DNA from 2 places in the Methylophaga sp. SB9B genome. Region 2 is predicted to be linked to the other one. Evidence: riboswitches for the same ligand, from Rfam matches in the RefSeq annotation. Region 2 holds a riboswitch; the other holds the start of a gene.
What was found. A riboswitch is a leader RNA that binds a small molecule or an ion and turns the genes downstream of it on or off. The one in region 2 is predicted to bind cyclic di-GMP.
Positions count from the first base shown of each region.

Region 1: it holds a riboswitch for cyclic di-GMP, as region 2 does, so the genes downstream of both, E8Q33_RS15945 (VPLPA-CTERM sorting domain-containing protein) here and E8Q33_RS00130 (choice-of-anchor K domain-containing protein) in region 2, are expected to answer to the same signal.

Region 1 is NZ_SSXS01000004.1:9,944-13,704, forward strand. Features, by position in the region: gene E8Q33_RS05435 (EAL domain-containing protein) at 1-894, opposite strand, end outside; gene E8Q33_RS05440 (hypothetical protein) at 1,359-1,847, opposite strand; cyclic di-GMP riboswitch class I at 1,970-2,047, shown strand; gene E8Q33_RS15945 (VPLPA-CTERM sorting domain-containing protein) at 2,063-2,674, shown strand; gene E8Q33_RS05450 (PFL family protein) at 2,748-3,761, opposite strand, start outside.
Region 2 is NZ_SSXS01000001.1:29,094-32,854, reverse strand. Features, by position in the region: gene E8Q33_RS00145 (hypothetical protein) at 1-17, shown strand, start outside; gene E8Q33_RS00140 (YdbL family protein) at 29-625, shown strand; gene rlmD (23S rRNA (uracil(1939)-C(5))-methyltransferase RlmD) at 708-2,045, shown strand; cyclic di-GMP riboswitch class I at 2,126-2,203, shown strand; gene E8Q33_RS00130 (choice-of-anchor K domain-containing protein) at 2,222-2,950, shown strand; gene E8Q33_RS00125 (hypothetical protein) at 3,032-3,397, shown strand; gene E8Q33_RS00120 (DNA alkylation repair protein) at 3,400-3,761, shown strand, end outside.

The DNA of each region.
Region 1 (3,761 bases), on a different contig from region 2:
GCGAGAGATCAGCAAACTGGTCAAGCCGTCAGATATTCGATGGCCTATTTCATTGAATAAACGTTTTTCGTCGTTGCTCCACACTCGTGCATAAGAACATTGATGTAAACCAAATACCCATGGTTTGCCGAGTTTAGGGTAGATTGCCGTACCAATTAACGAGCGTACTTGATAATCCTTGATGACATCAGGTGAATCGGGACTCTCAACATCTAATTGGAAGGTCACCGGTTCGCTGGCTGACAAGAAAGTTGTCATGGTCTCAGCCATATGAGCAAACATCGGATATTCTTCCCCAGCCTGCATTCCCCCCGGATATTCTGGCGTTGTCTGCTCCATGGGGACACTCCATGTCGCACTTTGCGGATCGCAAGGGTAAACCAGCCATGCCCGATCACAATCAAAGCAGCTTAGAATAGCCTCAAGCACATCACTCATCATCTGTTCGAGATTATTGGTGCCTTGAATTGCCCGATTAACCTGATCCATACATTCAAGAAAATGTAGATGCGCCTGATTTTCCTGCTCTGCCCGTTTTATCTCGGTGATATTTTGAAAATACCCATGCCAAACGATGCCCTTTTCATCAATGACTTCTGGCATTGCTTTGCAGTCAACCAGAACTTCACCCTTATGAGGGTGTAAAACACGCCACACACGATTTAACGGCTGCATTGCTTGGGCAGATTCAGACATTTCCTGCAGAATTTTTGCCCGGTCTTCGTGGTGAATACGTTCCCAGGCATATGAAGGATTTTCGATTATCGTCTCTGCATTCAAACCAAAAATATCAACAATTATCGCAGTGCTGTCGAGTATGGCTAACTGATTATTTTCTTGCAGACAAAACTTCACAATCGCAACCGGTGAAGTATCGGCTAAACGACTAATCACGGTTAGGGTTCTGATAAGTTTTGGAAGAGCGGTTCATTGGAAATTTATTCGATACCTTAATCAACAATAAAAATAGGTTATTGATTTTTATAATTTGTGGGACTGTTTGATAAGACTATACGATTGAAAACAGAGGCTCATCAGACCGGAAAATATTTACTGAATGAGAACGTTAAGATCTATTTAACTATTATCACCCTAAAATCCCGGGCATGTTAGGCATATTACCGTAATGTTACAAGGGATATTATTCACCTTATAACAGGATGTTTGCCCAACTACGATTCGTATTAAACTAATTGAATAATAAAATGATTTTGTAGCTTGATATGGATTGTATACCTGAGCGATAACAAAACTAAGCAAGTCCATCACAGTATGGGAATTTACCCTCTTCCTTTGCTTAACATCAGCTATCAATCATCGGAAGAGTTCATAGCCACCTTGCTATAGCAGGTTGACGACTACTGGTTTGCCACTAGGCTTTCAAAACGTTGCTGAGGTGGTTTGTAGATAAAAAAATTTGTATCTATTTCATTAAAAAAACCGACGTTGATGACTACATTTTCGTAAAGCCAGTAAATAAAACCACCTTCCTCAACCCGATAGCGCCATTGATACTGACACTGTATCCAGCCCTCATTTATCGTAGTCAGCAATATTGGCGGTTCATCTGCCTGCAATCGAGATTTAAATTCAACTGTCTTGGTTTTTAGATCAATACGCAAACGATCAATTAAAAAAGAATTTTCATCTATCAGCTGATAATTAATGCGATTTCCAGAGATATCATCACCATGTTGATCGAGCATAATCCGCCCATCAGATAAAGCAACAGTGGCTGAACTGAGCGGATATTGATCCGGTAAATCTTCTCTTGGTTGCTTGTGCTGCTCTGAGAGCTGAGATTTATCCCATTGACGGATAATGATTTGTAAAACTAGTTTATGCATTAATAAGTTACCGGATACACAGTAGGTGATTAATTAAGTTCGTTGGTACCAAAGTACAATTAAAAAAAGTTTAAATAAGGATTAGTTTGAATTTGTGTCACTCTTTATATGACACATTTATTTTTAATTTTTGCCAAACTTAATGCAAATTAAGGACGGAAAGTTTCAGGTCTCAAAATTGAGATTGCTGAGCCGCAAAAATTGAGGATGTAACTATGAAAAATTTAGTAAAAATTTTAGCTTTATCTGCCTTATGTTTTGCTCCAGTTTCCTTTGCTGCAACCATTTCCAGTCTATATGATGGTTTTGAAGGTGAAGGTCAGGCTAATTCAGTTTTAAACTATAACAGCTTCGTTAATTGGGACGTCACCGACGGTACTGTCGATTTAATCAAAAACGGTAATCAATGGGGAATCACGTGTTTAACTGGTAGCTTTTGCGTAGACCTCGACGGTTCAACTAGTGACGCAGGGATTTTGACTTCTAAAGATGGTTTTTCTGCTGGTAAATACAAAGTAAGTTTTGCATTGTCTGGCAATCAGCGTAATGGACCTGCTGACCAAGTTTCTGTTTTGTTTGGTGCGGGAGCACTTCTTAACAATCTTCTCTTAGATTGGGATGAAAATTGGCATACCTATACTTTCCTGGTGGATTTAGTGGATGGAGACAAATTATCCTTTAGAAACTTAGGTGGTGATAATGTTGGAGCGATGCTGGATAACATTCATGTCTCAGCCGTTCCACTACCAGCAGCAGTTTGGTTATTTGGTTCTGGTTTGATGGGTTTTTTAGCAATGCGTAGAAAAGCGAAAAACCTACAATTATAATTACCTTCATCTTTTAAAAAAAAGCCGTGGCAGTTTCTGTCACGGCTTTTTAATTCTTAGTACAAGAGTCTGGTTAATTGACCAAGCTTTGGATCGGTGCCGGAATACGACCACCTAAACGAACGAAGCGATTTTCATGACTGCCCATATTGACGGCCATCACCGGACCTTCACCTAACAAGCCACCGAAACGCACAATATCACCAGCTTTTTTGCCAGGCGCTGGAATCAACCTTGCGGCTGTCGTTTTCTTATTGATCACACCAATTGCCATTTCATCCGCAATGATCGCTGAAATCATTTCAGCTGAGGTATCACCAGGAATTGCCACCATATCCAGACCGACTGAACAAACTGCCGTCATGGCTTCAAGTTTTTCCAGACTCAAGGTGCCATTGGCTGCAGATTCCGCAATAGTTAAATCTTCACAAACCGGAATAAACGCCCCACTCAATCCGCCGACATGTGAGCTGGCAAACGCGCCACCTTTTTTCACTGCATCATTAAGCATCGACAAAAATGCCGTACTACCTGGAGCACCGAAGGCCGGTAAACCAATCGCTTCAAAGATTTCACCAACACTGTCGTTACGATTCGGTGTCGGAGCCAAAGACAAGTCGACAATACCAAATGGCAGATTAAGTAATTGCGCTACTTCACGACCAACCAGTTCACCGGCACGAGTTAATCTGGCTGCAGTTTGTTTGATCACGTCCGCTGCACGGCTCAGATCCATATTTTCATCTTCAGCCAGTGCTTTTTCCAAAGCCGCTTTGACTACGCCTGGTCCACTCACGCCTACACTGACAACGGCATCTGCTTCACCGATGCCTAAATAAGCGCCGGCCATAAACGGTACATCTTGCGGAATATTGGCAAACACCACCAGTTTGGCAGCGGCCAGGCCATCATCATCGGCAGTGAGTTCTGCAGCCTGTTTGATGATTTTCCCCATCTTTAGGATCGCATCCATATTGATACCGGCACGGGTGCTGGCTACATTTACAGATGAGCAGATGCGTTGGGTTTCGGTCAAAGCCTGAGGAATGGCTTCAATCAAAGCCTGATCGCCTTTACTCATGCCCTT
Region 2 (3,761 bases):
GGCCAGTTATTCAATAAAGGAAAGTCGAATGCGTTTATTAAAATGGTTAATGGGAAGCACAGCAGGTTTAATGCTGATTTCCTGTGTCACGATAAATATTTATTTTCCTGCCGCTGCTGCCGAAAAAGCCGCAGACCGCATTATTGAAGATGTCTGGGGACGGGAAGTTCAATCCCAACCGAAATCAACTTCTCCGGAAGATACAAGCGAGCTGAAACAAACATTACCGCTCGCGATGCAGGTTTTGAATTGGCTGGTATCACCTGCTCAAGCAGAAGTTAATCTGAATATTAACTCACCGGCAATTAATGCATTGCAGGCTAAAATGAAGCAACGCCATGAGCTGTTACATCCGTTTTATCAAACGGGCGCTATTGGCCTGACCAGTAACGGTTTGATTACCTTACGTGAAGCCTCAGCAGTACCGCTTAAAGATCGTAATACAGTAAATACACTTATTGCCGAAGAGAATCAGGATCGTAAAGCTTTATATGCTGAAATCGCCCGTGCGAATGGTCATCCAGAATGGGAATCTGATATTCAGGAAACCTTTGCCAGACGTTGGATTAGTAACGCAGCTAAAGGCTGGTGGTTCCAACAAGGCGGCAGTTGGCAACAAAAATAATTTTCTAATCAAGTGAAAGTCCGGTTATGCAAAAGCATAGCCGGACTTTTTTTATGTAATTTCAGTTTATAGGTTTGAATAAATGGCACGACGTAATCACAAACAACGGCTTCCTACAGAAGCTGTCCAGGCTGTTATAGAAAGCCTTTCACATGATGGTCGTGGCATTGCCAGAATTGACGGCAAAACGGTTTTTGTTGATGGGGGATTGGCAGGCGAGAATGTCTCTTTCATGTATACCCGGCTACATAAAAAATACGACGAAGCCAAAGTAGTTTCTGTTGAAAATGCGTCAGCAGATCGGGTTGATCCCAAATGCCAGCATTTTGGTATTTGTGGCGGCTGCAGTTTGATGCACATGGCACCTGAAGCACAGCTAAGCTTGAAACAGGATACGTTGAAGGAACAGCTGTCACATTTTGGTCAACTTACTCCTGAACATTGGTTGCCACCTTTAACTGGACCCTTATGGGGGTATCGTCGTAAAGCTCGACTGGGCGTGCGTTATGTCACTAAAAAAGAAAAAGTATTGGTAGGCTTTCGTGAAAAAGGCACACCGTATCTAGCTGAACTCACTCAATGTGAAGTACTTGACCCTCGGGTTGGCTTACGCTTGGAAGTGCTGGGCAAAATGATTGCTAGTCTTGAAGCCTACAATCGCATCGCACAGATAGAAGTTGCCATGGACGATGCCCATACCGCATTGGTGTTTAGAAATATGGATCCATTGTGTGAAACGGATAAGCAAAAACTGATCAACTATGGTCAACAGCATGATTTGTGGATCTATCAGCAGCCTGGTGGTCCGGATACCGTCAGTCCATTATGGCCTGAAGCACCGCAATTGTATTATGCGCCGGAGGAGGGGCTCAGACTGGAGTTTGCACCGGGTGATTTCACTCAGGTCAATGCGGGTATTAACCATAAAATGATTGCCAAAGCGATTGAGCTGCTGGATTTGCAGCAAAATGATCGCGTTCTGGATTTATTTTGTGGTTTAGGGAATTTTACCCTGCCACTGGCAAAGCGAGTCAGCAGCGTCATTGGTGTTGAAGGCGATAAATCATTGGTAGCCCATGCACAGCGCAATGCAACAATTAACGGTTTGGAGAATGCTGAATTTGAAATGGCCGATCTCACCACGACACAACTTAAAGATTATCCTTGGGCTCAAGCCGGGTTTACTAAAGTGTTATTAGACCCTCCAAGAAGTGGAGCTTTTGAAGTACTCGGTCAAATTGCCGATTTGGGAGCTGAAACCATTGTTTATGTTTCCTGCAACCCGGCAACCCTGGCTCGTGATGCCGGAGAGTTAGTAAACCAGTATGGATATACATTAGTTCAGACTGGAATTATGGATATGTTTCCACACACCAGCCACGTTGAATCCATCGCTTTATTCAAAAAAGTTATTAGCTAGTACCAAGGTACAATTGTTTCAGGGATTTTTTCCTCTAAGATTGGCACCATTGCTCCAGAAGGTAACCGGAACAATATTAATTAACTGAGTGCCAACCTTGGTGTGAGCCAAGAGACGGAAAGCCACGGGTCTTATCAAAAGATAGCCGGGTTGCTTTTTTCTGAAAAGGAAATTTTATGAAAAATTTGCTACTTTTTGCTTCACTTTTGGCTGCTTCTCTGACAGCTAATGCTGCTACGTTCCAAGGCAGTACTTCTGGAACATTTGAAAACCCTACAGGTCCTGCCGGGATGGTAACAACTGGTGTGGGTACAAATGAATTTACTTGGGGCGAAGGCGCATATAGCCACACGTCATGGCAGAGTTGCGGTTGGTTTTGCTTTCAACCAGTCGCTCAATATCATGATCCTAGTAAATTAAAAATGACTGGAACAGGTTTTAACACAGATGTTGATCAAACATTCATCGCCGGTTACCTGAATTTCTACAACGGTATCATTTATTCTGGTACCCAAGCAGAAGGTGTTGATTTATCTCTAACGTTGAACTTCACTTCACCATCTGCTTTCTCGGAAACCTTTAACTATGGTTTTTCATTGAATAACGTTGTTAACCCAACAGGTGATACCACTACATTCCTAACTTCAGTTCCTACTAAATTCTATAGCTATGCTGGTACTGACTATTACTTTGAATTATTAGGTTTTGGTATTCATACTAAAAATGGTATTAAATTAATTGATGAAATTTTCCTGAAAGAAGGTAAAAACACAACAGTTAAACTGCTTGGTCAATTTACTTCAATGCCTTCTGAAGTACCTTTACCAGCAGCAGTATGGTTGTTCGGTTCTGGTTTGATGGGCTTTATGGCAATGCGTAGAAGAGCAAAAGCACAACAAGCTTAATTCTCTCCGTAATACCGTAAAATAAAAACCGTGGCTTTCGAGCCACGGTTTTTTTATGTCCGGCAAAAGTGAGTAATTCAGATGGCAAGTTCCGAACCGTCTACTGCATCCGATACACCACCATTACTAAAAGATCATATCAATCCTGATTCGATTGGAGTGTTAGCTGAATTAATTCAGCAATATCACGCTGGATTTGTGGCAGATGATTTCGTAAAGCAGGCGACTGATAATTTAGAATCTATGCCACTGAAAACCCGAGTCAATCATCTCAGTAAGATTCTGGATACGCTATTGGATGACGACTATGCAGTGAATGCGCAATGGCTTAAACAGCTTGCCGATAACTGGCCTGGCAAGAATATCGAAAAGGGATGGCATAGTTTTATGGCATGGCCGTTAATTGATTACGCTGGCAAACAGGGCCTGCAGCACCTCCTGAAATAGCCTTGGATTTATTGAAGCACCTGACGCCCTTATTTACTGCAGAATTTGCTATCAGACCCTATATAGAGCAGCACTTTGAGCTGACCTATAAAGAATTATTGCTCTGGTGTCAGCATGAAAATGAACATGTCCGGCGACTTGCATCAGAAGGAATGCGACCAAGACTGCCTTGGGGAGGGCATTTAAAAGCGTTACAACAAAACCCGCAGCCTGTATTTGACTTACTCAACCAGCTGAAAGATGACAAAAGCAAATATGTTCAAAAATCCGTTGCCAATAATTTAAACGATATTAGTAAAGATAATCCTCAGCGTGTAATTGATTTATGTCGCGAGTGGCTAAAAAATCCCACATTACAACGCCG